DNA from 3 places in the Ensifer sp. MJa1 genome. Region 1 is predicted to be linked to each of the others. Evidence: riboswitches for the same ligand, from Rfam matches in the RefSeq annotation. Region 1 holds a riboswitch; each other region holds the start of a gene.
The links. A riboswitch is a leader RNA that binds a small molecule or an ion and turns the genes downstream of it on or off. The one in region 1 is predicted to bind thiamine pyrophosphate.
Positions count from the first base shown of each region.

Region 2: linked by a shared signal. The riboswitch ahead of thiB (thiamine ABC transporter substrate binding subunit) and the one ahead of thiD (bifunctional hydroxymethylpyrimidine kinase/phosphomethylpyrimidine kinase) in region 1 are both predicted to bind thiamine pyrophosphate.
Region 3: linked by a shared signal. The riboswitch ahead of thiC (phosphomethylpyrimidine synthase ThiC) and the one ahead of thiD (bifunctional hydroxymethylpyrimidine kinase/phosphomethylpyrimidine kinase) in region 1 are both predicted to bind thiamine pyrophosphate.

Region 1 covers NZ_JAKUMO010000022.1:4,042-13,515, forward strand. Annotated here, with positions in the region: gene MKZ91_RS24615 (IS110 family transposase) at 284-1,315, opposite strand; partial or broken gene MKZ91_RS24620 (transposase domain-containing protein) at 1,427-1,588, shown strand; gene MKZ91_RS24625 (DUF6429 family protein) at 1,569-1,802, opposite strand; TPP riboswitch at 1,939-2,042, shown strand; gene thiD (bifunctional hydroxymethylpyrimidine kinase/phosphomethylpyrimidine kinase) at 2,295-3,125, shown strand; gene MKZ91_RS24635 (glycosyltransferase family 4 protein) at 3,279-4,580, opposite strand; gene MKZ91_RS24640 (hypothetical protein) at 4,577-6,796, opposite strand; gene MKZ91_RS24645 (hypothetical protein) at 6,806-7,537, opposite strand; gene MKZ91_RS24650 (glycosyltransferase family 4 protein) at 7,548-8,810, opposite strand; gene MKZ91_RS24655 (class I SAM-dependent methyltransferase) at 8,807-9,474, opposite strand, start outside.
Region 2 covers NZ_JAKUMO010000008.1:75,556-85,029, forward strand. Annotated here, with positions in the region: gene MKZ91_RS13200 (ABC-F family ATP-binding cassette domain-containing protein) at 1-1,272, opposite strand, end outside; gene MKZ91_RS13205 (thiamine diphosphokinase) at 1,276-1,926, opposite strand; gene MKZ91_RS13210 (GNAT family N-acetyltransferase) at 2,005-2,490, opposite strand; TPP riboswitch at 2,629-2,747, shown strand; gene thiB (thiamine ABC transporter substrate binding subunit) at 2,820-3,824, shown strand; gene thiP (thiamine/thiamine pyrophosphate ABC transporter permease ThiP) at 3,856-5,460, shown strand; gene thiQ (thiamine ABC transporter ATP-binding protein) at 5,457-6,176, shown strand; gene MKZ91_RS13230 (M48 family metalloprotease) at 6,531-7,991, shown strand; gene MKZ91_RS13235 (RNA polymerase factor sigma-32) at 8,316-9,182, opposite strand.
Region 3 covers NZ_JAKUMO010000002.1:404,882-414,355, reverse strand. Annotated here, with positions in the region: gene MKZ91_RS04635 (glutathione S-transferase family protein) at 1-472, opposite strand, end outside; gene MKZ91_RS04630 (helix-turn-helix transcriptional regulator) at 565-1,284, shown strand; gene MKZ91_RS04625 (dicarboxylate/amino acid:cation symporter) at 1,462-2,787, opposite strand; gene MKZ91_RS04620 (sensor histidine kinase) at 3,016-4,884, shown strand; gene MKZ91_RS04615 (sigma-54-dependent transcriptional regulator) at 4,888-6,252, shown strand; TPP riboswitch at 6,350-6,479, shown strand; gene thiC (phosphomethylpyrimidine synthase ThiC) at 6,570-8,390, shown strand; gene MKZ91_RS04605 (hypothetical protein) at 8,609-9,148, shown strand; gene MKZ91_RS04600 (Zn-dependent hydrolase) at 9,365-9,474, opposite strand, start outside.

The DNA.
Region 1 (9,474 bases):
GCGCGCCCTCAAGCGTGCTGTAGCGAGTGGGCGGCTTCGTGGTTCGCCGCCCTCGGCGGTCATATCTCCGGAGCGATCCAGTGCCGGGAGCAGCGTTGTCTGCGCGGTCGGCAAATGCCGCCGCATAATGGGTCTTCGCAGGTAGGACCTTCCTATGTCTCAAGCGCAGTCTCGATCGAGCTGCAACGGCAATTAACGGAATGGTCCGCCCCACGTCCGCAGCATGGACGCTCAACGCCTCAAGTCGGGTTGACGCGCTGAGGGAAGGAGGCTGATACTTCGCTTATGCGGTTGCGCCAGCCGATGCGTTGAACACTTCTTCTGTCTTGAGCATGCTGTGCATGATGACCGCGAGCTTGCGGGCGACCGCCACCGCGGCGCGCTTGAACCCCAACCGTTCACGCAGCTTCAGCCCCCACAACTTGAGACGGCACTCGGTCCTGACGCTGGTTCTCGTCAGCAGAACCGTTGCCGCTTCGTAAAGCAGTGCCCGCAAATGGTTGTCGCCCCTGCTCGAGATATGGCCGTCATAATCGACCTCGCCTGACTGATAACGTCGCGTCGTCAGTCCGAGCCAAGCGCCTACCGAGCGCGATGTTCTGAAGTGGCCCGGGTCTTCAATCGCCGCGACATAGGAGACGGCTGTGATGGCGCCGATACCCGGAATCGTCATCAGACGTTTCACAGCCTGGCTCTGCCGCGCCATCGCGAGCAACTGGCGGTCAAGCTCGGCGGCGCGTTTGCGTATGTCGCGCCAGGCATCGAGCAGGGGCAATATGATCCGTGCCAGGTCGTCATTGCCATCCAGCAGTGCCTTCACGTGGCCGTCGAACACGCGGCCTGTTCCCTTGGGGACGATGAGGCCGAACGTCTTCATCAGGCCGCGAATCTGGTTGCTGATCTGGATCGAAATGCTCAGGAGCTGATTGCGCGCCCCGACCAGCGTGCGCGTCAGCATGCTGTCGAACGCTTTTACCCGGACGGTCTTGTAGAAGCCGGCTTCCGCCAGTTGCGCCAACCCGTCCGCATCATTGGCATCGGTCTTGTTGAGCGTCTCGTTCAAAACCTTCTGCGCATGCCGGGCCTCGATGCAGATCGCCGGCATCTCCTCAGCCGTCAGGGCGTGATAGAACCACGTCGACAACGGCCCCGTCTCGAAGACGACGCGTCTGGCATGCGGCGCATGCTTGCGGATCATATCTGCCAGAAGCCTGGGGTCCGAAGGACACTTGCCGCGCCAGATGCGTTTGCCGTCTTGCCGGATTGAGATCGCGGTGTCTTTCAAGGAAATGTCGAGCCCGATATACTGGTTCATGGTTGCCTCCAACGAATGATGTTTGGGCCCGGTGCCAATCGGGAGCCCGTATTCCCATCTTATCGGGGGCAACCACCCCTACCAGTATCAACAGAGAAAATGGCCTGAGGAGATCGCGCCGCGATTATCCCATGTCTCAACGACGTCGACCCAAAGGCGTGGCTCGCCGATGTGTTTAGCCGCATCGCCGATCTTCCCGTCTCCCGCCTGCACGAACTGCTGCCGTGGCAATGGAAGACACACAAAGGGACGGCTATTGCGGCGGCCGCGTAAACAGCTCCCGGAACAATGCTTGCGAACGCGCCAAGCCTTCATCGGTCAGGATCAATGACTTCGACTTGTTGACTGGGTCGCCGATCAAGCCCTTCTTGTGAAGCCGATCCGTCGTTGCCCAGTCGAAGCCCTTCCAGGCACAGCGTTCGTTATGCAGCGTCAGCCATAGCAGCGCCAAAACCGCATCGTCGATCTTGTCCTCATCGATCTCCATGAACCGACGTTACCACGCGCGGCACCCAAAATCCTGCGGCCCTGCTCGGATGGATACTCCACTCAGCAAATCATCTTCTGAGCTATTTGTCACAGTGGTTCGGGTTTGACACCCCCCCCTACGCTGCCCTAGCATCCCTCCTGCCGAGGGGCGCACATTGACTGTGCTGAGATGGCGGTGAGCCAGACCCTTGAACCTGATCCGGATCATACCGGCGTAGGAACGGCAAGGGCCTCTCTGGCACTCCCGCGCCTCCGCCGTTCGTCTGGATCTCCGTGATTTTGGTTTCGGGAGATCACTGGTGCCAGTATGCAGTTTAGAATGTAGCGACGAAGAACTCTGGGGGGCGAGGCGACCGGCCCAGGGGCTCGATCTGTCGGATTCCTCCATACTGCATCGACGACCCACCTCAGTTTGTACGTGCTTGAGTTGGTCACTGGCCCGCGCGTTCGCCATCATCAGAGCTGCTTCTACATTTCAGTGGAGCCGGGCATGACTGCTATCGCCGTCACGATCGCGGGCTCGGATTCCGGTGGTGGTGCGGGTGTCCAGGCAGACCTGAAGACGTTTTCGGCACTCGGCGTCTACGGTGCCAGCGTGATCACGGCGATCACGGCGCAAAACACCCGCGGCGTTACCGCCGTCGAAGATGTTTCCCCAGCTGTCGTTTCCGCGCAGATCGATGCGGTGTTTTCAGACCTCGCCGTTCGTGCGGTGAAGATCGGCATGGTCTCGCGGCAGGAGACAATTGCGGCAATCGCCGGTGGCCTGAAACGCTACCGTCAGGCGGCGGTCATCGATCCGGTCATGGTTGCGACTTCGGGCGATATACTGATGCGTTCGGATGCGATTGCGGCACTCAAGGAGCAGTTGCTGCCAACGGCGCTGGTGTTGACGCCGAACCTGCCGGAGGCGGCGTTGTTGACGGGACGTTCCGTTGCCGAAGATGAGGTTGAGGTTTCGCGTCAGGCGGAGCTTCTTTTGAAGCTCGGCGCAGGCGCAGTTTTGATGAAGGGTGGGCACGGCAAGGGCCAGGAGGCCGTGGACATTCTCTTCGACGGCGAAAAGGTCCTTCGTTTGTCGCGGCCGCGGGTCGAGACCAGGAATGACCATGGGACCGGGTGCACGCTTTCGGCGGCAATCGCCGCTGGCCTGGCCCGCGGGCAGACGCTTTCGGACGCGGTCGTCGCTGCCAAGGCCTATCTGCACGAGGCGCTTGTCGCTGCTAATGGCTTGCGAGTCGGGCAGGGGCGCGGGCCGGTCCACCACTTCCATCAATGGTGGAGGCCCGATGATGGCAGGGCGATCCAGGCAACAGATTAGGACAGCAAGCAGCCCGGATGCGCGCGGTTCAGGCTTCCGAGTTTCAATGAACTCCAGGTTGCATTGAAAAAAGGAGCAGCCACCGCCATGGTCGAACGGCGCCGGCGGGTTTCAGCCGGGGACGCCGCCATCACACCGCGCCCGGCGGAACCTTCAGGCTACGGCGGCGCTGCGTGTCTCTTCCGGCGCTCCATTGAGCAGCTTGCGGTAGAGCGCCACATGTTCGCGCGCGCTCTCGGTATGGCTCATCGGCCGCCGGAGCGTGGCGCGCAGATTGTCCCAAGACCGCGGCGTGCTCAGGACGTCGATCAGACGGTCGGCGAGATCCTGGGCGCTGCCGGCGCGGAAATGATAGCCGTCCAGGCGGTCCCGCACCTTCTCGGCCATGCCGCCGATATCGGAGCAGAGGATCGGTCGGCCGTGGTGCAGCGCCTCCTGAATGACGATGGGCGAGTTCTCCCACCAGACGGACGGCATCACCACCCAGTCGGCCGAGCGCATCAGCCGTGGCATGTCCTGGTTCTGATAGGAGCCGTAGAAGCGGACGCGGCGGCCGGCGTCCTCGATCAGTTTGGCGACCTGTTCCTGATAGTCCTTCGGTTGGCGTTCAAGGTTGCCGCCGAAGATCATCAGCGAGGAATCGTCGCCCCAGATCTCGTCGGGCACCCGCGAGACCGCGTCGATCAGCACGTGAACACCCTTGAACGGCGTCATCTGGCCGAAATAGGCAAAGCGGTTGCGTCTGGCCGTCGGCGCAGGCAGGTCACGCGCTGGCGCCTTGTCGCCAAGCACGATGCCATTTTCGATGACGAAGATCTTTTCTGCCTCGATCCCCCAATCGACATAGCGGTTGGCAAGAAAGGCGCTCGGGGCTATGAAGGCGTCGGCCAGGTTGAGCATGCCGCGCACGAACTGTTCGCGCCGCACGAAGCGCGAAACCGGGATATCCGGGAAACAGCCGTGGCAACTGATCGGCGAAGCGCCGTTGCAAAGCTGGCCCGACGGTCGCTTCACCATCTGCCCGTGGTTGTGGCAGATCGACAGATATTCGTGGAAAGTGACAACGATACGCGCCTTCGGCAGCATGTCACGAACCGCATAAAGCGCTTCGAGCCCGAAGCCGATGATGTGGTGGAAATGGACGATATCGGGTCTGATGTCGCCGACGAAACGTAAGAGATCCTGGCGAATGGCGTCGGTGTCACCGTTGGACAGGAAGAAGTGGTCGTAATCCTCGGCGTGATAAAGCACCTCGTCCGTGGCGAGCCTCAGGCTCATCAGCGCCGAAGCACCATGCCGTGGCACGGGGTTACCAACGCGGGCGAGATAGACCGATTCGATGCCGGGCAGGCCGTTTAAGGCCTTGTGCTGGCTATGCGAGGCAATCTCAGCGCCACCGAGAGAGTGGGTCGGATGACCGTGCGAAATAACGAGAACGCGGAGCTTCTCACTCATGCGGAAATCTCCCTTGCTGTGGCGATTTCCGGCTCTGCCGCGGACATCCAGCGCGCGCGGAAAATCGTTTGGTCGGCGCGTTCCACATAGCGCGCCGATGCCGCCGAACCGGCGGCGCCGGCCTCATCCGATCCGAGCATCTGCAAAGAGGGCAGCCAGTAGGATTCGTATCCCTTGCCGCTCAGTCGCAGCGCCAGGTCGAGACCTTTCAGCGACGCGCCGAGATAGGCGGGTGCTGTTCCCGTGTCCTCGACCAGGGCGCTTCGTGGCAGGATGCAGCATTCGAGCGATGCCGTTGCAACCCGCGTCAGCTTGAGGCGGTTCACGGCACCAATCGGATAACCGGCGTAGCGGCTTGATTGCAGGTGATCCGGGCGGTCGAGCGAAGGGCTTCCGGCCCAGCGGATCGAATGGTCCTCATAGGCAAGGGTCGGCGAAATGATGCTTCCCCTGTTTGCATCGTAAGTGGCGATCAGCGTCTGGTACCAGCCGGGATTGGCTGGCGTCAGCGAGGCAGACAAGAGGACAACGGTCTCGTTGTCGATCGTGCGCGCACCCGCCTGGGCCAGGTCGCAGGCGTCGCCGGCGCCTTCGACCGATACCAGCCGCAACGGCAGCCGATAGAATTCGGCGATCTGCCGGATACGCGCTGCCTGTCTGCGGAAGCGCTCCGATTGCAGTACAAGGACAATCGGCGCCCGCCGTGTATGCGGGTCGAGGGCAAGCAGGCCCAAAGAAGCGGCGAAATCCTCGTCGGCCTCACCGGTTGCGATGATGATCGCCGGGCCCTGTGCCTGGTCGAAGGCTCCGATATCGAGCACGGTTTCGACGGCCGGCGGACGGGTGCGCGCAGCGCTCAGGAACGGAACGATCTGGCGGTCGATGATGTCGGGCAGAGACCAGCTCGTCGGATCGATCGAGTTCAGCAGGCGAAGGGCTGCGTGACGGGCGGTTACCCTGGCCGGAAACAGCGGCATGTAGGCGCGACGCGTGTCGCGAAGGGTAAGCTCGAGATAGACGGGGCTTGCGTGATCGCCGGCCAGCTCGCCGACAAAGCCGATGAACCCGTGGGAACGGCGATGTCCCTCAAAAGCATTCTTGAAGTCCGACCGGTCCGCAAACGCCTCCTCGACATCGGGGCGTTCTGTCCTGATCCAGGAGCCGTCGAGCCGCTCTTCCGCGCGCTGGCGGCGCAGGCGAACGCTTTGCACATGGTCGTCCGGGTCAAGCAGCCAGCCGGAAATCAGGAAGGCGCCGTCATCGCCTTGAAAGAGGCTGTCGACACCAAGCCGCACGGGTACTGGCAGGCCCGAAATCGTCTCCGTGCCGTCAAAGCCGTTGGCTGCCTCGCGCAGGCGCAGGAGCACCTGGGGCGAGCTTTGGCTTTGCAGCAGCATCGAGCGGATATGGCCGGGCGTCTCCAGCGGGCCGGCCACGAGCTTGCGCTCATGGACCGCGAGGTAACGCCAGGCGCCTTTTCCCCGGTAGAAAATACCCTGGATGTCGCGGGCCCGTGGTAGATCCTCCGCCGACAGAAGGCCGACAAAGCCGACGGCGCCGTCAGGCGCATCGGTCCTTGGGAAAACCGCAATGCTGGTTTCGGCAAGGCAAGAGCCATCCGCCCTGATGATCGCCCGCGAAGCACCGCCTGGCATGTCATGGGCCCAGCCCTTGAGCGCGATGGCGTCGTCGTGGCCCTCGCCCAGAAGCTCGATATATCCGTCGCTCGTCGTTCCGGCTTTCAGCAGGGTGGCGATCGCCGTGAGCTTTTGTTCTCCAAGCGGCGGCTTCATCATGAGATCCACCAGGCGGCCGAGCACGTGCACGGCCTGGGGGCCTGCAAATTCCTTCAGCATGCCTGCCACATCTTGGGCAGAGGCCGCGCGCGGCGCGACAATGTAGCGTTTACCGGCGCCATCTTTGCCGAAGCGCACCGTTGCCGGCATGCGCTCGGTGCCGTCGAATGGCAGAAGGGCGGCGAAACCATGCGTGCCGGAGCCTTGGGACGTCGCCAGTCGCCACCCGATGACAGATGCAATTGCTTGGGTCGACGAATCCTCATCGATCTCGACCGGCACCTGGTCGGCCATGGCGGCGCCAGCCCCGATTACCAGCAGCAATGTCTCATCGATCGGACATGCGACGATGCGTCCGCCTCGGGTGATCCTGGCAAACGGTGCGGGGGCGACGGCTGTTGCCTGCTCCGAATTGGGCATATGTCCGCCTCAGGTCCGGATGATGAGCGAAAGGATGGCGCCTGCGGCAAAGCCCGCAAGCACGAAGAGCAAGAGCAGCGTCGGCTTCAGATCGCCATTGGACCGCTGCCTGAGCGCAGTCAGGCTCTTCTCCATTCCAGCCACGACGCCATCGAGGCGCATGAGATGAACGTCAAGATCGGTCAGCCGTTGGGTGATCTCCGTGCGCAGATTGGCGACGTCGTCCTGGATTGCCGAGAGTTCGACATTCTCGCCTTCCTCGCCTTCTCCAAGTCTTGGCCGCAGGGCCGAGCGCTGCGAGACCTGCAGCTGGCGCTGAGCGGCCATCAGCACGTCGAGCTTGTCGAGGACCTTCGTCAATGGCGCCGCGATCAAGGCTTCGGCCGCCTGTTCGTCGGGCTTGGGAACGCGCAGCGGCAGATCGCCGCCCTGTCCGGTCGACGCGAGCACGACAAGTTCGCCAGCGCGTGCGTTTGCCAACTCTGGCAGCGAAATCTCGAAGGCGTGGTTACCGTCGCCGATCCCGTTGCGCTTGAGGTCCGGCCGATTGCGGTCGGCCATCGCTTCGGCGATGATCTTGCCGTCGAGCAGCACGCGGATGGCGAGCCGCTTCTCGGGGGTTGCCGGATCGAAAGCCCAGCCGAAGACGCGGCCCTGGTCGATCGCGTCGACGCGGCCCTTCAGGGGTTTGGCGTTGCCTTGTTCCGGTGCGACGGTTGGTTTATCGGCTGCAGTCGTCATTGTCTTCCCTCTAGGCCGCGGCGGTTTGTGTCGGCTCTATCGCGTTGATCAGCGCGAGATAGCGGCGGGCAGTGGTGTCGATATCGTCTGGCTTGCGGGCATTGGCCGAAAGGCGCCGCCTCAGATCCGGGTTTTCCGCCATGCGGCGCATGGCAGCGGCAAGGGCCCGCGAATCGTTGGGCGGAACCGTCAGGCCATTTGTCCCATCCTGGACCATCTCGGCCATGCCACCGATGTTGCTGGCAATGACCGGCTTTTTCTGAATCTGAGCCTCGCCGATGACGAGGGGGGCGTTTTCCCACCAGATCGAGGGCACGATCGTGCAGTCGACCATGGAGACGAGTTCGGCAATATCTTCGCGCCGGTAAGCGCCGCGCTGCTGGACGGCAGATGCCGTTTTCTTGAACAGGCGCGTGATCTCGTCCTTGAAACCCTCGCTCTGGAACGGCGCGCCGCCATGGACGCGAAGCTCGAAGCGCAGGCCCTCGTCGATCAATTGCCGCGCCGCTTCCAAAAGCACCGTGGTGCCCTTCCAGGGGTTGAGGTTGCCGAAGTAGCCGAAAACCGGGCGATCGTTCTCCTGGCGGTCCTTGCGCGCCGGCGCGTCACGCGGCGGCAACCCGTTGGCAATCACGCTGATGCGCTCGCCGTCGAGTCCCCAGTCGATGAAGCGCTGACGCAGGAACTGGCTTGGCGCGATGAACCGGTCGACCGTGCGAAGCAGTGCCTTCAGATGCTGCTCGCGCAGCACGAAACGGTCGAGTGGGATGTCCTTGAAGCAGGCATGGCAGCGGTCCGGAGCCGACTTGTGGCAGAGTTCCTTGCCGCTGGTGCGGACCATCAGGCCGTCGTGGTGGCAGAGCGGATAGTAGTCGTGCAACGTCATCACGATCCGACAGTCGGGCAGGGTGCGCCGCACGATGTGCGGGAATTCGGCGCCGAGCAGCAGGAGGTGGTGCAGATGCACCACATCGGGGCGGAAGTCGCGCAACAGTTCGGTGAGGTCAGGCACGACGCCGTAGAGGTCGATCTGGCTCATGAAGAATCGGTCGAAATGGCCGGACCACAACAGAACTTCGTCGCCCGCCGACCCGATCGCCTGGAAACTCGTGCCCGGGCGGATCTCGCGGTGGATCTGATTGGTGGCGCCAAGAAAAAGCGCCTCGTGCCCGGCTCGCTGATAGGCGCGGAAGAGATCGTGCGCAAAGATCTCGGTTCCGCCAGGGTGAAGGGCCGGATGATTGTGGGCTGCAACCAGAATGCGTTTTGTCATCCGCTCATACCCCGGCGCTCGGCGACAAAGACATCCTGGTAATGGCCGGCATCCTGTCCGCGCCAGTGGCCAAGCGATTTCAAGGCTATCCGGAAACCTGCCCGTTCGAGAGCCCGGTCGAGGAAACCGTCGTCGAAACCGACTGCTGCAAGCGGGGGCAGGGTCGGCACGAACCAGCAGGGACCGTCGCCGCTGCGGTTGAAGGCAAGGCGCGGATCACGCCTGCCGTTCTCGTTTGCCGCGGCCACCCGGTCGACGACAAAGGCGGTCATGAACAGGCGTCCGCCCGGTTTCAGCATTCTGCCGATCTCGCTCAGATAGACGAGCACCTCGTCAGGCGGCAGATGCGTGACGATCGAAGTCATGATCGCAAAATCGAACTGCCGGTCCGGATAGGGCAGTTTCAGTGCCTTGCCGTTGATCTTGCCTGAGGGATTATAGAGTTCGTGCGAGATGTCGACATGCTGAAACGTGAAATTCGGATAGACCGGTGCGACGAACTGCCGGCACCAGGAAATGCCGCCGTCGACCGGATCGATGCCGACATAACGTCCTTTGTCGGCGTCGAGATACTGGGTGAGCGGAACCGCCATACGCCCGATGCCGCAGCCGATGTCAAGGACGCTGCTTTCCGGCTTCAGGCCGCCCAGACGGATGAAGTGGC
Region 2 (9,474 bases), on a different contig from region 1:
GTTCGTCGCCCGCGACAGGATGCGCGCCAGCATCAGCCGTGCCCGCTCGCCGCCCGAAAGCTCACGGATCGGCGTGCGCGCCTGCTCCGGCTGGAACAGGAAGTCCTTCATGTAGCCGGTGACGTGGCGCTGCTCGCCGTTGACGAGAAGATTGTCGCCGCGCCCGTCCGTCAGGTAGTGCGCCAGCGTGTCGTCGAGGTTGAGGTCTTCGCGCTTCTGGTCGAGCGTTGCCATTTCGAGGTTGGTGCCGAGCTTGACGGTGCCCGTGTCCGGCTCGATCTGACCGGTCAGCATCTTCAGAAGCGTCGTCTTGCCGGCGCCGTTCGGGCCGACGAGACCGATGCGGTCGCCCCGGTGCACGCGGATCGAGAACGGCGCGACGATGGTGCGGTCACCATAGGCCTTGCTGATCTTTTCGGCCTCGATCACCAGCTTGCCGGATTCCTTGGCGTCGGCGGCGGTTGCCTGCACGGTGCCCTGCGGCCCCTTGTGGCCGCGATAGGCTGCACGCATGGTCTGCAACTCGCCGAGGCGGCGCATGTTGCGCTTGCGTCGCGCCGTCACGCCGTAGCGCAGCCAGTGCTCCTCGCGCTCGATCGCCTTGCCGAGCTTGTGCTGCTCCAGCTCTTCGGCTTCAAGCACCTCGTCGCGCCAGGCCTCAAAATGGGCAAAGCCACGGTCGAGCCGCCGCGACTGTCCGCGGTCGAGCCAGACGGTTGCGGTCGACACCTTCTCCAGGAAGCGCCGGTCGTGCGAAATCAGAACCAGCGCCGAGCGGCTACGGATGAGCTCGTCTTCCAGCCATTCGATCGTCGGCAGGTCGAGATGGTTTGTCGGCTCGTCGAGCAACAGAATGTCCGGCTCGGGCGCCATGACGCGGGCGAGCGCCGCGCGGCGTGCCTCGCCACCCGAGAGCTGCTTCGGATCTTCCTCACCGGTGAGGCCCAGATGCTGCAGCAGGTAGGCGACACGGTAAGGATCGTCGCTCGGGCCGAGCCCCGCCTCGGCATAGGCCTGCACCGTGTCGTAGCCGTCGAAGTCCGGTGCCTGGTGCAGGTAGCGGATGGTCGCCGACGGATGACGGAACACCTCGCCCGTCTGCGCCTCGGCAAGCCCTGCAGCGATCTTCATCAGCGTCGACTTGCCCGAGCCATTGCGGCCGACGAGGCAGATGCGGTCGCCCGGCTCCACTTGAAAATTGGCGCCGGCAAGCAACGGCGTGCCGCCGAAGGTGAGGAAGATATCGTCGAGTTTCAGAATGGGAGGCGCCAAGGCTCAGGCTCCGGAAAGGTCATAGGGGCGGGCAAGCACGATGGCGCGTCCGCTCTTGAGAGTGAAGCGAAGGGGACCCTCCGCGACGTTGGAAACGGTTCGGGATGAGCCGAACGGCAAGGTGAAATCATCGAGCGGATAACGCGCATTGACGATCGAAAGACCGGTCAGCTCGGTCAAACCCAGCACGGAAAAGAGGCAGCCCTTCGGCAGATCGAGATCGAACGCTCCGGCAAGCAGCGGACAGGCCTCCTCCTCTCCCGAAGTCATGAGGACTGGAAGGCCGCGTTCGGCAAGAGCAACGGCCTGCAGCAGGTGCAGAAAGGCGTGGTCGCTGCGGGTGCCGCCAAGCGCACCGGCAAAGATCAATCGGTCGGCCCCACGCGACAGCGCGGCTTCAACCGCAATTTCGCCGTCCGTCGCCGCCTTTGCCGCCGGATAAGGCTCACGCGGCACGGCTGAGAATTCGGACAGCAGGGCTTCTTCGGTCGAGTCGAAATCACCCACCCAGACATCGGGCACCACGCCCAGGGTCCGCGCATGGCGCATGCCGCCATCGGCCGCGACGAAGCGGCTGTCACGGAGCTGCTCTGTCAGCCGGTCGGAGGGCGTCAACGCGCCGCCGAGAAGAATGGTGTAGGTGGATCGAGCCATGGCAAAGCCCATAGCGCAAAGGAGGGCAGAAGGAAAACGAAGAAACGCACAGCGCTACCCTCGTTTTGCAGCCGGATATCAATCGCTCTCGGCCACAACCTCGGAAGACAGCATGCCCGCATAGACACCGGGGGTAGAGTCCGGAATTTCGATCGCGCCGGCCACGCGTTCGTAGAATTTTGCCGGGCCGACGCCACCGATGACCGCATAACCGTAACCGGCATCCCGCATCGCCGTCAGGCTTTCCAGCAGCAGCACTTCGCCAATCCCCTGCCCGCGCATGCTTTCATCGACCCCCGTCGGACCGAAGAAGCCGAGCGCCGTCACGTCATGGCAGGCAAAGCCGACGACCCGGCCTTCGAAAACAGCGATGTGAATGCGCGTGGGGGTCGAGGAGAAAGCGCCTTCCGCCTCGCTCGCCCAACCGGCGCCAAACGTCTTTTCGATCCAGGAAACGACCAGGCGGCGCTCCGGCGCCATCGCGCGGCGAATGCTGATGCCTGGGCCAAGCCGCGACCGGGATTGCGACGGCAGGGCATAGAGTCGAACAAGCATATCGGGCATGACGGTCCTCCGCAGGGTCTTTGCACGCTGTCATAGCGCAGATGCCATCATGCGCAAACGCATGACGTGACGTCGCTTGGCAAGCATCACGGCCACAATCTCGACTTGCCATCAAACCGCCGTGGCGGTAAATCTCTTGCCGCTCTAACGGGGTGCCTCCCGACCGCATGGCGGCCGGAGGCTGAGAGGCGTCGAAACGCCAACCCGCGGAACCTGATCCGGCTCATACCGGCGGAGGGATTAGACGCGATCGCACCGATACGCCCTTTTCCCGTGCAACAACGAACTTTGGGAGAGAGGTGCTTTCCATGTCCAAGTTTTCACTGAAAATGTTTAGCCGGCTAGCGCTGGTAGCAACGGCTGGTCTTGTAACAGCCGGTACCGCTGCCGCGGCCGACAAGACGCTGACCGTCTACACCTACGAGAGCTTCATCACCGAATGGGGCCCCGGCGCCAAGGTCGCCGAGGCCTTCGAAAGGACCTGCGAATGCAAGGTCAACTATGTTGGCGTCGCCGATGGCGTCGAACTCTTGACGCGCCTGAAGCTCGAAGGCGAGGCTTCAAAAGCCGACATCGTGCTCGGCCTCGACACCAATCTCGTCGCTGAAGCCAAGGCCACCGGGTTCTTCGCGCCGCACGGTGTCGCCACCAAGGACCTGAAGGTCCCGGGCGGCTTCGCCGACGATACGTTCCTGCCCTATGACTACGGCCACTTCGCTGTCGTCTATGACACCGAAACGCTGAAGGCGCCGCCGAAGAGCCTCAAGGAATTGGTCGAAGGCGACGCATCGCAGAAGATCGTCATCGAGGATCCACGCACCTCGACGCCGGGCCTCGGGCTGCTGCTCTGGGTCAAGGCCGTCTATGGCGACGAGGCAGGTGCCGCCTGGGCGAAGCTTAAGGATCGCGTCCTGACGGTCACGCCAGGCTGGTCGGAAGCCTACGGCCTCTTCACCAAGGGCGAAGCGCCGATGGTGCTCTCCTACACCACCTCGCCGGCCTACCACATGGTCGCGGAAAGCACCGAGCGCTATCAGGCGGCGGCTTTCTCCGAGGGGCACTACATCCAGATCGAAGTCGCCGGCATGACCAAGAATGCCAAGGAGCCGGAACTGGCAAAGCAGTTTCTCGCCTTCATGACCGGCCCTGAGTTCCAGTCGATCATCCCGACCACCAACTGGATGATGCCGGTCGGCGCCACCAGCGAACCGCTGCCGGACGCCTTCAGCAAGCTGGTCAATCCGGAAAAGACCTTCCTTTTGCCATCGGAAGAGGTCGCGAAGAACCGCAAGGCCTGGATCGACGAATGGCTTGCCGCGATGAGCAAGAACTGAGGCCGGCTTGTTCGCGCTTCGCGAAAACCGCATGACTGTCGTCGCCGGGGCGCTTTGCCTCGGCGCCTTCCTGCTCTTCGTCAGCCTGGCGATCGCAGCCTTGCTCGCAGAGACCGGCGGCGCGAACGAGAGCACCCTGTTCGACGCCTATATCTGGCGCGTCACCCGCTTCACGCTCCTGCAGGCAAGCCTTTCCACTCTGCTATCCGTGCTCTTCGCGATACCCGTGGCGCGGGCGCTCGCACGGCGGCCACAGTTTTTCGGGCGCATCTGGCTGTTGCGGCTGATGGCGTTGCCGCTCGGCCTGCCCGTCCTCGTCGGCGCGCTCGGGCTGATCGAGATCTGGGGCCGCCAGGGGCTGTTGAATTCCGGCCTGCGCCTCATCGGACTGGAGCAACCGGTCAGCATCTACGGCCTGTTCGGCATCCTCATCGCCCATGTTTTCTTCAACATGCCGCTTGCGGCCCGCCTTTTCCTAGCCGGGCTTGAGCGCATTCCCGCAGAATACTGGCGCTCAGCCGCCAATCTCGGCATGCCCTCCCACGCGCTTTTCCGCTTCATCGAGTGGCCCGTGCTTCGCGGCCTGTTGCCGGGTGCGGCCGGCCTCGTGTTCATGCTCTGTGCCACCAGCTTCACCCTGGTACTGACGCTTGGCGGCGGGCCTGCGGCAAGCACGATCGAAGTGGCGATCTACCAGGCGCTCCGCTTCGATTTCGACCCGCCGCGCGCCATCGCCCTTTCTGGTCTGCAGATCGCCATCACCGGGCTGCTGCTGCTCATCCTTAGCCATCTGGCGACGGAACCGCAGCAGGGCATGACCGGCGGCCGCACCGTCCGCCGCTTCGATGGCGTGACATCGCTGTCACGCCTCAACGACGGGGTGTGGATCGCCCTGGCACTGCTGTTCCTCGCCGCGCCGCTGATCGCCGTCATCGCCTCCGGCCTTCAGGCCGACCTGCTCAAGCTCGCCCGCGATCAACATGTCCACCGTGCCCTGGCGACGAGTGCCGCGATCGCGCTCGGCTCGGCCCTGACTTCCGTGGCCATGGCAGCGGTGATGATCCGCACAGCTTCAACCATGGTCGCGTCACGTCACGCCGGGCCGTTTGCCCGCGGCTTTGCCGGCGCCATTGGTGCCAGTACCTCGCTCATCCTGCTGGTGCCTCCGGTGGTGCTCGGCGCCGGCTGGTTCCTCTTGCTTCGCCCCTTCGGCGACGTCGCGCGCTTTGCACCCGTCATCGTCGTGGCGATCAACGCGCTGATGGCGCTTCCTTTCGTCCATCGCATTCTGGCGCCGGCCATGGCGACCCATGCGGCGCGCTCCGGGCGCTTGACGGCAAGTCTCGGCATCCGCGGTTTCCATCGCCTGCGATGGATCGACTTTCCCGCCCTTCGCCGGCCATTGCTGATGGCGCTTTCCTTCGCCATGGCCCTGTCGCTCGGCGATCTTGGCGCCGTGGCGCTCTTCGGCTCGCAGGACATGGTCACCCTGCCCTGGCTGCTCTATAGCCGCATGGGCAGCTACCGGACCGCTGATGCCGCCGGTCTTGCCCTGTTTCTCGGGCTTCTGTGCCTGATCTTCACGATTCTCGGCACGGCGGAAGACGGCCGCCGGCCCGAAGGACGCAAAGCATGACCCATCCTGCCGCAGCCATAGAACTCCGTGACGTCGAGATCCGCTTCGAGACGACGACGCTGCAATTCGATTGCACCATCGCCACGGGCGGCATCGTCGCCGTCGCCGGCGCCTCGGGATCCGGGAAATCGACGCTCTTCCACCTAGTGGCCGGCTTAGAAGACCCCGACCGCGGCGAGGTCCGTATCCTCGGCCGGAACGTGACGACGCTGGCGCCGTCGGAGCGACCCGTCTCTATGATCTTCCAGGAGAACAACCTCTTCGCCCATCTCGATGTCGCGACCAATGTCGGCCTCGGCATCAGCCCGGCCCTGCGCCTGACGCCGGCCGACCGGGAAAAGATTGCCCACGCGCTCAGCCGTGTCGGTCTAGAAGGCTTCGAGCAGCGGTTGCCGCCGACGCTCTCCGGCGGCGAGCGCCAGCGTGTCGCGCTTGCCCGGGCGCTGGTACGACATCGCCCCGTTCTGCTTCTGGACGAGCCTTTTGCCGCACTGGACCCGGGCATGCGCGCTGGCATGCGCGCGCTGCTTGGCGAGCTTCACGCGGAAGAAGGCAACACGATCCTGATGATCACGCACCATCCCGAAGATGTGAAGGCACTGGCCGATCGCGTGCTTTTTCTCGACCGGGGGCGTATTATCGCCCATGACACGCTCGACCGCTTTCTTGAGCGGCGGGACAATGCGGCGATCGACCGCTTTCTTGGCAACGAATGATGGCAAGGACCGGGATTCTCGGCGCCTTCAGCCATTTGCCACAATTTGACCGCGACGCCATGCGACGCGCGAAACATCCGGCAGGCGCGAATATTCGCGCATCCGTTGCCGTGATACCACGGGGCAACTATTTCTACTGGGACAAACTAGGCAGGTGGCGCTGAAATCAGATACAGCAAGACCAGGGCTGACACAGTTACGGCAGATTGATGCTACCGGGCTGAAAAAGTAGGACTTTCGACGCCGCCGTTCCAATGTCTCGCTGAGTGCGGACGGTGCGGCGGACGGGAAACGGGCTGAGGCATGGAAAGGCATACAGTCATAAACGACCGGTTCCCGCCGAAACGCGGGCGAATGCCTGCACGCGCCGTGGTTGCATTGCTCGCGACCGCGCTTCTCTCCGCATGCCAGCCGCTGATCGAGCAGAGCTACGAGCCGACCGTCTCGCCCTCATCCAATCCGCAGATCGTCGACGAGGTCCAGAAAAACGATCCGCGTGCCAAGATGGGCGCCCGCGAGCATCCGCGCATCGTTGCGAGCTATGGCGGCGAATACAAGGACGCAAAGACCGAGCGACTGGTTGCCCGCATCGCCGGTGCATTGACCGCGGTCTCGGAAAACCCGCAGCAGTCCTACCGCATCACCATTTTGAATTCTCCGGCAATCAACGCCTTCGCTTTGCCGGGCGGCTATCTCTATGTCACCCGCGGCTTGCTGGCGCTGGCCAACGATGCATCGGAAGTCGCTGCCGTGCTCTCGCATGAAATGGCCCACGTCACCGCCAATCACGGTATCGAGCGCCAGCAGCGCGAGGAAGCCGAGGTGATTGCCAGCCGTGTCGTCTCCGAAGTGCTGTCTTCCGATCTGGCCGGCAAGCAGGCGCTGGCGCGCGGCAAGCTCAGGCTCGCGGCCTTCTCGCGCAACCAGGAACTCCAGGCCGACGTCATCGGCGTGCGCATGCTCGGCGAGGCCGGCTACGACCCCTACGCCGCGGCACGCTTCCTCGATTCGATGGCCGCCTATAGCCGCTTTACGGCCGTCGACCCGGAATCCGACCAGAGCCTCGACTTCCTCTCCAGCCACCCGAACGCGCCGCAGCGCGTCGACCTCGCGCGCCGCCATGCCCGCGCCTTCGGCCCGGAGGGCACCAGCGGCGATCGTGGCCGCGACTACTACCTCGCCGGCATCGACGGGTTGCTCTATGGCGACAGCCCCCAGGAAGGCTATGTGCGCGGCCAGACCTTCCTGCACGGCCAGCTCGGCATCCGCTTTGACGTGCCGGCCGGCTTCCAGATCGATAACAAGGCCGAAGCCGTTCTTGCGACAGGAGCAGGCGACATTGCCGTGCGCTTCGACGGCGTCGCCGACACCGGCGGACGAAGCCTGACGGACTACATCGCCAGCGGCTGGGTCACCGGCCTGCAGCCCGACACGATCCGGCCGATCAGCGTCAACGGCCTGGAAGCCGCGACGGCGCGTGCCTCTGCCGATCGCTGGGATTTCGACGTTACGGTTATCAGGATCGATACCCGCATCTACCGCTTCCTGACGGCGGTGCCGAAAGGCTCGGCCGCGCTGGAGGCGACCGCGAACCAGTTGCGCGGTTCGTTCCGCCGCATGACACCCTCCGAGGCGCAATCGCTGAAGCCATTGCGTATCCGGGTGGTGACGGTGAGGCCCGGTGAGACGATCGCGACGCTGTCCGCCCGCATGATGGGCACGGACCGCAAGCTCGACCTGTTCCGGGTGATCAACGCGATGCAGGTCACCTCGACGATAAAGCCGGGTGACAAGGTCAAGATCGTTGCCGAGTAAGGCCTACTGCATGTCTCCTTAAATCGACCTCGATTTAAGGAGAAAGACATGCAGCAAATCAAAGTGTTACAGCGACCTTTGCGCGTCTGATTAGACGCGCGGCGCTGTAGCTTAATCTTCGAAGGTTCCTTTGTGGCGCGCGGAACTTGCGGTCGTCTGCGGCCGTTGCGACACGCCTTGTCCGAAGCACTGCGCCACGGCACGCTCCCGCGCGCGCCAGTCGCCTGCGCCGGGTCGACAGCGTGCTATACGTCATCAGATCGCGCCAACGGGGATCACGCGGAGCCACCTGCGCGGCCCCAAGCCATCCGCGGCCTCAAGCCATCAATGAACGCCTGCCGTCAGCGCCGGTGCCCTGGTCGCAAGCGCTGCCCTGAGCTTTTCCAGTGCCCGTGTCTCGATCTGGCGAACGCGTTCCTTGGATATGCCGAGGTCGATGCCGAGCTCTTCGAGCGTGGCACCTTCTTCCGACAGCCGCCGGGCGCGAATGATCCGCATCTCCCGCTCGGTCAATGCGCCCAAGGCATCACGCAGCCAGATACGGGCGCGCTCACCATCGATCATGTCGCTGACCTGCTCGTCCGGAAGCGGCGCGTCGCTTGCCAGGAAATCCAGCCGTTCGCCGCCATCGGAATCGTTGCCGCCGACCGGCGCCTGCAGCGAGGTGTCACTGCCGGAGAGCCGCGCGTCCATGGTCTGGACATCAGCGATGCTGACCCCGAGGGCCGCCGCGATTTCCTCATGCATAGCTTGCGATGTAAGCTGCCTGTCGCCCTGTGCGAGCCGGGCGCGCAGGCGCCGCAGATTGAAGAACAACGCCTTTTGCGCCGAGCTGGTGCCGCCGCGAACGATCGACCAGTTGCGCAGGACATAGTCCTGCATCGACGCCCGGATCCACCAGGTCGCGTAGGTCGAAAAGCGCACTTCGCGGCTCGGCTCGAACCGGGCTGCCGCCTCCAGGAGGCCGATATGCCCCTCCTGCACCAGGTCGCCCATCGGCAGGCCGAAGTTGCGGAACTTCGCGGCCATCGAGATCACCAGCCGCATATGCGACATGGCAATCTTGTTGCGCGCTTCCTGGTCATTGTCGTTTCGCCAGGCCTGGGCCAGGGCGTGTTCCTCGTCGCGCTCGAGATAGGGCGCCTCCATAGCGATCTTGATCATCCGCCTGTCTGCAGTGAGAGTCTTCATCGGTCACTCCGTGACGGCGCCGGGCGCCTTTGCGTGTGAAGTCCAAATGGCCAGACGGGTGGTGGGGCGTCCGGCAGCAGGGGCGTCTGGCGCCGCAGCGTCGCGCTTGAAGAAACGACGCGGCGCCCTAGTTTCGAAACTACGAACCTGAACAGTGACGGATCACGGAACCAAGATCGCCCGGCCCGAAAGCGGCGCATTTCTGCCGGCCAATATAAATGCGCCCAGCCGCGAAAGGTTCCATTCGATCAAAGAAAAAGCCCGGCACGAAGTCCGGGCTTTTTTGTAGGCA
Region 3 (9,474 bases), on a different contig from region 1:
GCAGATCGACGGCCGAGTAGTGCTCGCCCATCAGATAAGGGCTATCCGTCAGCGCCTTTTCGAGCCGCTCCGCCATTTCCCCCGGACCGCGGAAGGTAAAATCCAGATAGGGATGCGAAAGCCCCGCGGCCTGCATGATGAGCACCGGCTCGACGACACCGGCGTACCACGCAAGCCAGCTCAGGTAGCGGCCGCGCTGCGGGTCGCCGGCAGATGGCGCCAGCTTCTTTTCCGGGAAGAGATCAGTCAGGTACTGGATGATGGCAATGCTTTCCCAAAGCACGACGCCGTCATGGACGAGCAGAGGCACCTTGCCTTCCGGGTGGGGGTTCCTCGGATCCTTGCGGCCACTGCCGTCGCCGCGTGTGATGTCGACGATCTCGATCTCCACCTCGTCGATGGCGTCGAGTTCGCGAAGCAACGTCATGATGCGCGATGAGCGCGAGCGCGGGGAGTGAAAGAGCGTCAGCATGGTCAGGTCCTCGGTTGCGTTTGCGGATATGGGTCTTATACAGTCGCACAACTGCCAGTTTTCGTCAGTAGGTTTCAGTTACTCTTCAAGTCATGGCTCGTAGCGCTCGTCTCTTCCGCCTGCTCCAGGCGCTCCGTACTCTCCCCTCCCCGGTCACGGCTGCCCGCCTTGCCGAGGAGACCGGCGTATCGTTGCGATCGCTCTATCGCGACATCGACAGCCTGCGCGCCGCTGGCGCCGTTATCGACGGCGAGCGCGGCTTCGGCTATCGGCTGACCGAAGACATCGCGCTGCCGCCGCAGACTTTCACGCGGCTCGAGATCGAGGCCTTGGTGCTCGGTCTTGCCGAGGTGCAGCACATGGGCGAGCCGGAACTGGCAGCAGCGGCCGGCGCTGTACTTTCCAAGATAACGGCGACACTGCCCGATCGGTTGCAACGCCAGGCGCTTCATGCGGTTTCGCAGGTCTATCGCTTCGACAAAAGAGAGCCGCCACCGATCGATGTCTCTCTGCTGCGCGAGGCCTCCTGGCAGGAACGCGCCGTCGTCATCGGCTATGTGGATGCTGAAAGGCAGCGAACCGATCGCAAGGTGCTGCCGCTTGCCATCGTCTATCTGGAGCGGGTGCTGGTACTTCTCGCCTGGTGCTACCTCAGGGAGGACTATCGCAAGTTCCGTGTCGATCGCATCGTCGATGTCAGAATGACGGAGGAGAGCTTCCGCCCTCGCCGCGTGCCGATGCTCCGGGAGTTCATCGCCTTTTTGAACGCTGGCGCACCTGACACATCGAAGATGACGTTGAGCGGTCAATAGGCCCAAACGACGACGCGGCCCGTGTTGCCACGAGCCGCGTCTGGACCGCCGTAGAGCGCCGCGCGTTCCTATGAACGCGCAAAGGGCGCTCTAGCACCTTGATTCTGGAGCATCTTGTCCGCTTTCAAGGATTTGAATGCGGGATGCTCCAGGGCAGTCATGCCCTGGGAGGCAACTTTATTCGGCCGGCTGCAACGCAGGCTCAGGCAGGGCTTCCGGCGTGCGCCCGCCAAGCACGGCTGCCATCTGCGCTTCGTCCAGCTCGCCTTCCCACTTGGCCACGACGATGGTTGCGACCGCATTGCCGACGAAGTTGGTAAGCGCGCGGCATTCCGACATGAAACGGTCGATGCCGAGGATCAGCGCCATGCCAGCGACCGGGACGGCCGGCACGACCGAGAGCGTTGCGGCCAGCGTGATGAAGCCGGCGCCGGTAATGCCGGCAGCGCCCTTGGAGCTCAGCATGGCAACGAGCAGCAACAAGACCTGGTCGCCGAGCGACAGCGGAATGTCCATCGCCTGGGCGATGAAGAGGGCGGCCAGCGTCATGTAGATGTTGGTGCCGTCGAGGTTGAAGGAATAGCCGGTCGGGATGACGAGGCCGACGACCGAGCGCTTGCAGCCGGCCTTTTCCATCTTGCTCATCAGGCCCGGGAGGGCTGCCTCCGACGAGGAGGTGCCGAGGACCAAAAGCAGTTCTTCCTTGATGTAGCGAATGAGCGCCACGATCGAGAAGCCGTTGTAGCGAGCGACCGCGCCGAGAACGATAAACACGAACAGGAACGAGGTGATGTAGAAGGTGCCGATCAGCATGGCAAGGTTCGCGATCGAGCCAACACCGTACTTGCCGATGGTGAAAGCCATGGCGCCGAAGGCACCGATCGGGGCGGCCTTCATCAGGATGCTGACAAGCTTGAACACCGGCAGCGTCAGCGCGTGCAGGAAGTCGACGACCGGCTCGGCCTTCTTGCCGACCATGGCGAGCGCGAGACCGAAGAGCACGGAGATGAACAGCACCTGCAGGATGTCGCCGTCCGCGAACGCACCGACGAGTGTCGTCGGGATGATGTTCATCAGGAAGCCGGTGATCGTCTGCTCATGTGCCTTTTCTGCATAGGTCGTCACCGCCTTGACGTCGAGCGAAGCGGGATCGATGTGCATGCCGGCGCCCGGCTGCACGACATTGGCGACGATCAGGCCGATGACGAGCGCAAGCGTCGAAAAGGTCAGGAAGTAGATCATCGCCTTGCCGGCGACGCGACCGACCTTGGCAAGATCGGTCATGCCGGCGATACCGGTCGCGACCGTCAGGAAGATGACCGGGGCGATGATCATCTTGACGAGGCGGATGAAGGCGTCGCCAAGCGGCTTCAGCTCCGTACCGAGCGAGGGATAGAAATGGCCGAGCAGGATGCCGGCTGCGATTGCGGCCAGAACCTGGACATAGAGATGACCATAGAAAGGTGTCTTGCCGCGCGGTTCCGCGGATTGGTCGATAATCATGAGATCCTCCACTGGACCCAGTCCGGCGTCATGCCGGGCCTCCCGGGTCAATTTCCGATGCGCGACAGCTCGGGCTGTCATGAGGATGTCATTTGCAACGGCCGTGCCAGTTCTCGTATCGACGTCGCAACCAATTGACTTCATGAAGATATTTTCTTGAACTGCGATCGCGCGCACGAAAATTTGAGCGGATTTCCGCACAAGACATCTGGAACCGTGAGCGGAAAAATGCACAATCCCGCCATGTCCAATGCCGCTTCCACCGCCTTCAATCTGGCTGATCTCGACAGATCCATGCGCCGCACATGGTTGATCTTCGCCGGCCTCGCGCTCGCCCTGATCGTCGCCGGACTTCTGGCTGCCGGCGCATATGGCCGCAACCGAGCGCTCGAAACGGTCGACGCCCAGAGCCGGATCGACGCCAACCTGAAAGCTTCGCTGTTGCGGGCCGTGCTGGAGCGCCAGCGTGCAACGCCGCTGGTGCTTGCCGACGATGTCGAGGTCAAGGACGCGCTTTCGAGCCGCAACGGCCATGCGCTGCAGCGATTGAACGAGAAACTCCAGGCGCTCGCGACCAATACCGATGCAGCCGTGATCTACGTTATCGGCCCCGACGGCGTTGCCGTTGCCGCCAGCAACTGGCGCGAGCCGACGAGCTTCGTCGGCAACGACTATGCCTTCCGCGAATATTTCCGCATGGCGATGCGCGACGGCAAGGCCGAGCACTTCGCCATGGGTACGGTGAGCAAGCGGCCGGGCCTCTACATTTCACGGCGGGTTCAGGGCCCCGACGGTCCGATCGGCGTCGTCGTCGCCAAACTCGAATTCGACGACGTCGAGGCGGAATGGCTGGCATCCGGAAAGCCCGTCTATGTGACCGACCGGCGCGGCATCGTCTTGATCACCAGCTTCCCGTCCTGGCGATTCATGACGACCAGAACCATCCCGCGCGATCGCGTTGCCGCCATCCGCGACAGCCTGCAGTTCGGCGATGCCTCACTGCTGCCATTGCCTTTCCGCGACATCGAGCCGACCACCGACGGGTCCAGCGAATTGCGCGCACTGCTGCCGGGCGACAGTGAGCGGCACTACCTTCGTGTCGAAACCATGGTTCCGACGACAAGCTGGCGGCTGGAACAGTTGGCGCCGCTCGATGGCGCGATCGCTGCGGCGGCACGCGAAGCACGGCTGCTGGCAATGGCGGCCCTGGTGCCGCTGCTCGCCCTTGCGGCCCTTCTCTTGCGCCGACGCCAGACGCTGGCCCAGACGACGGCAAGAGATCGCGCCGCCCGCGACGAACTGGAGCGCCGCGTGACGGAACGCACGCGTGACCTCAGCCTCGCCCGCGACCACCTGGAAACGGAAATTGCCGATCACCGGCGCACCGGCGAGAAGCTGCAGGCCGTACAACAGGAGCTTGTCCAGGCGAACCGGCTGGCGATCCTCGGCCAGGTTGCAGCCGGCGTCGCCCATGAAATCAACCAACCGGTCGCCACGATCCGCGCCTATGCCGACAATGCCCGCACCTTCCTTGACCGCGGCCAGCAGCAAACGGCGGTCGAAAACCTCGTGAGCATCGCCGAGCTGACCGATCGGGTCGGCACCATCACCGACGAATTGCGCGGCTTCGCCCGCAAGGGCCGCTTTGTCGCCGAACCGACCCCCATGCGCGAAGTGATCGAGGGCGCCCTGATGCTTTTGCGCAGCCGCTTTGCCGGCCGAATGGACGCCATCATCATCGACCTTCCCGAAAATGGCCTCAGCGTCTTCGGCAACCGCATCCGGCTGGAACAGGTGCTGATCAATCTGTTGCAGAACGCACTCGAAGCGCTGGGCGAACGCGCCGACGCCGAGATCCGCGTGCACTGCGAACACGGCCCCGACGACAGGCTCTTGCTCGTCGTCGCAGACAATGGCCCCGGCATCCGCCCGGAGATCCTCGAAGATCTCTTCACCCCCTTCAACACTTCCAAGGACGAGGGGCTGGGCCTCGGCCTTGCCATCTCCAAGGAGATCGTCGCCGACTATGGCGGTGAGATCTTCGTTGAAACCAGCGACAAGGGCACCGTCTTCACGGTACGCCTGAAAAAGGCCTGAACGATGCAGCCGTCCGTGTATCTCATCGACGACGACAATGATCTGCGCAAGGCGATGAAGCAGACGCTCGAGCTTGCGGGCTTGAGCGTTACGGCCCATGCGAGCGCCGCCGAGGCGCTTGAGACGCTTGATGCCGATTTCGACGGCATCGTTGTCAGCGATATCCGCATGCCCGGCATTGACGGGCTGCAACTTTTTCGCCGTGTCGCGACTTTCGACAAGGACCTGCCCGTGATCCTGGTGACTGGCCACGGAGACATCCCGATGGCAGTGCAAGCCTTGCAGGACGGCGTCTACGACTTCATTCCCAAACCCTTTGCGGCCGACAGGCTGGTGCAGAGCGTGCACCGCGCGCTCGAAAAGCGCCGGCTCGTCATGGAAAACCGCGCCTTGAAGCGGGCAGCCGAGACCGCCGGCGACAGCCTGCCGCTGATCGGCCAGACGCCGGTGATGGACCGCCTGCGCCAAACGATCAAACATATCGCCGATACCGATGTCGACGTGCTCGTCGCCGGTGAGACCGGCAGCGGCAAGGAAGTGGTGGCCACGCTGCTGCACAATTGGAGCCGTCGCCGCGACGGCAACTTCGTGGCGCTGAATTGCGGGGCACTTCCGGAGACGGTGATCGAGAGCGAACTCTTCGGCCACGAAGCGGGCGCGTTCACCGGCGCGTTGAAAAAGCGCGTGGGACGGATAGAGCATGCAAGCGGCGGCACGCTGTTTCTTGACGAAATCGAAGCGATGCCGCCGGCCACCCAGGTCAAGATGCTGCGGGTTCTGGAAGCTCGCGAGATCACGCCGCTCGGCACCAACCAGGTGCGCCCCGTCGATATCCGCGTCATTGCCGCCGCCAAGATCGACCTCGGCGACCCGGTCCAACGCGGAGACTTCCGCGAGGATCTCTATTTTCGGTTGAATGTCGTCACCTTGTCCATCCCGCCACTGCGCGAGCGTCGCGACGATATCCCGCTGCTGTTTTCGCACTTCCTGACCCGCGCGACCGAGCGCTTCAAGCGCGACGCGCCGGTCGTCTCGCCGGCGGTGCAACGACATCTGATGACTCATGCCTGGCCCGGCAATGTGCGTGAACTCTCGCACTTTGCCGAGCGGGTCGCGCTTGGTGTCGAAGGCTCGCTGGGCCAGACCGCTGCGGCAACCGATCAGCCGGGTTACGCGCTGCCAGAGCGGTTGGAGCGCTACGAAGCGGAGATCCTGAAAGAGGTGCTTCGCGCTCAGCGCGGCGACGTCAAGGCAACGATCGAAGCGCTCGGCATTCCACGCAAGACCTTCTACGACAAGCTTCAGCGTCACGGCATCAACCGCGCCGATTACGCCGAACGCGGCGCACCGGAAAAGTCCGGCCGCTAGGCTTTCCGGAGAGACCGAAAATTCCCGCATAGGATGCATCTTGATCGACGAGCGAATTCACGCTTGACGACGCAGGCCGATCGATGGCTATCTTCTGGGCATTCACCAGGGGGGTCCCGCCAAGGGGCTGAGATACTGCTGGATGGTCGGCTTGCCGGCTGTGGCGCAGTGACCCGTTGAACCTGATCCAGTTCATACTGGCGTAGGGACGGTGCAGATATCGAAGCCACGACTCCGCTTAGTCGGTCGTCCGGCGGCGCGTCTTTCATCCTCTCGGCATCAGAACTGGGTCTCCAACCGCAACTTGGAGCCTCGTCATGAATATTGCCACCAAACCTGCAGCCCTCTCGGTCACACAAGGGCCGCTCCCCGCCTCCCGCAAGATCCACAAGCCTGGTGTCCTGCACCCGGACATCCGCGTGCCGATGCGCGAGATCGCACTGCACCCGACCTCCGGCGAGCCGCCGGTCACGGTCTATGATTCCTCCGGCGCCTATACGGCCGACGATGCCGAGATCAGCATCGAGGCGGGCCTGCCGAGGCTGCGCCGCAACTGGATCCTCGCCCGCGGCGACGTCGAGACTTACGAGGGACGGATCGTGCGGCCGGAGGACAACGGCTTTGCGACCGGCGACCGACTGACGCCGACCTTTCCGCTCCAGCACACACCACTGAAGGCGACCGCCGGCAAGGCCGTGACCCAGCTTGCCTATGCGCGCGCCGGCATCATCACGCCGGAGATGGAGTTCGTGGCGATCCGCGAGAACCTCGGCCGCGATGCGGCGCGCGCGAAGGTCCGCGATGGCGAGAGCTTCGGCGCCCATGTCCCTGATCATGTCACCCCCGAGTTCGTCCGCCAGGAAATCGCCAGCGGCCGGGCGATCCTGCCGGCCAATATCAACCATCCGGAATCCGAACCGATGATCATCGGCCGGAACTTCCTGGTGAAAATCAACGCCAATATCGGCAACTCCGCCGTCACCTCGTCGATGGCCGAGGAGGTCGAGAAGATGGTCTGGGCGACCCGCTGGGGCGCCGACACGGTCATGGACCTGTCGACCGGCCGCAACATCCACAACATCCGCGAATGGATCATCCGCAACTCGCCGGTTCCGATCGGTACCGTGCCGCTCTATCAGGCGCTGGAAAAGGTCAACGGCATTGCCGAAGACCTCAACTGGGAGGTCTACCGTGACACGCTGATCGAGCAGGCCGAGCAGGGCGTCGATTATTTCACCATCCATGCCGGCGTGCGGCTCCACTACATCCCACTCACCGTCGACCGCGTCACCGGCATCGTCTCGCGCGGCGGCTCGATCATGGCCAAGTGGTGTCTGCATCACCACCGCGAGAGTTTCCTCTACGAGCATTTCGAGGAGATCTGCGCCATCTGCCGCGCCTATGACGTCTCGTTCTCGCTCGGCGACGGCCTGCGCCCTGGCTCGATTGCCGACGCCAACGACGCAGCGCAATTCGCCGAACTGGAGACGCTTGGCGAACTCACCCAGATCGCCTGGGCAAAAGACTGCCAGGTGATGATCGAAGGCCCCGGCCACGTGCCGATGCACAAGATCAAGGAGAACATGGACAAGCAACTGAAGACCTGTGGCGAGGCGCCGTTCTATACGCTCGGGCCGCTGACGACCGACATTGCGCCGGGCTACGACCACATCACCTCGGGTATCGGTGCTGCCATGATCGGCTGGTTCGGCACCGCCATGCTCTGCTATGTCACGCCGAAGGAGCATCTGGGCCTGCCCGACCGCAACGACGTCAAGGTCGGCGTCATCGCCTACAAGATCGCTGCCCACGCCGCGGATCTCGCCAAGGGTCATCCGGCAGCCCAGGTGCGCGACGACGCGCTGTCGCGCGCCCGTTTCGAGTTCCGCTGGGAGGACCAGTTCAACCTCTCGCTCGATCCGGAGACCGCCCGAAACTTCCACGACGAGACCCTGCCGAAAGAAGCCCACAAGGTCGCGCATTTTTGCTCGATGTGCGGCCCGAAGTTCTGCTCGATGCGGATCTCGCACGACATTCGTGCGGAAGCACAGAAGGAAGGCTTGGAAGCGATGGCGGCGAAGTACCGCGAGGGTGGAGATCTCTACATGCCGGTCGCTGAGGTCGAAGCTACAAGGTAAGGCGCAATACGTCGGGAGGGATGACTCGCACTCCCTCCCGACCGCGAGCCGGATGCTGGAGCCTGCCCTTGGGCAATCGCTTGCCCCCTGATCGGTTGAACGATATGTAAGGCTCACGCAAAAGTCGCGGCCGCCGAACCCGTCATTCACGCCAAGCTGCGTCTTCTGCGGCACTCTTGTAAGACGACGAAACAACGCCGTTACACAGGGAGAAAGCCTTGAGGACACGCCGGCTGAGACTGACGGCCCTGTCGATGGGCGGCCTTGCGGCACTCGCTGGAGATCTGCCACGCCTCGATGACAGCGGCAGTTTTGCCGCGGGTTTTTCCTGGATTGCCTCGGCCCATGCGGACGACGCCGATGGCGGCGGCGGGAATGGTGGAAATGGCGCTGATAGCACCGACCAGGGTGGCGAAAACGTCGGGAGCGGCGGAAGCAACGGCACAGAGGGCGGCGGCGATGGGGGCGGTGGCGATGGGGGTGGCGGCGATTGGGGCACCGGCGACGGTAGCGGCGTAGGCGGTGTGCCCGGCGGTGGCGGCGCAGGCGGCGGAGGTGGCGTCATCGACAGCGGTAGCCGTAGTGTGCACCAGTCATCCTCGCGCGACTCACGGGATTACGGACCAAGCGGCGACGATTGGCACGGCGGCAACAATTTCCTGAACCTTTTCCGCCAGGCGCCGGAAAGGCGTTTCGAACGGAGCCAACCTGAACCTTCCGCCCGGCAGAAGACCGTTCACACCAAAAGAGAGCCTTGAAGAGAGCCAACCTCGTCGCAACGAGGGGGGACCTGCGCTATTCCTCGAAACCGGACGCCGGATGTGCGCGTAGGAACGGGTTCTGATGCGCGAGGACCAGCTCAATTGGTGTAGGCGCTTACATTCGAGAAATGTCTATCCCGACCACGACCTGCCGGAGTGTGCCGGCGGAACTACGGATACAGACCGTTGGATTTTCTCGCCCCAATTGGCTCTCTAGCCACGACCAACCATCCGTTCGACCACGTCCAGCAGCACATTCGCGCCGGCGACCAGATCATCCGGTTCCGTGTGCTCACGCGGATTGTGGCTGATGCCGTCGCGGC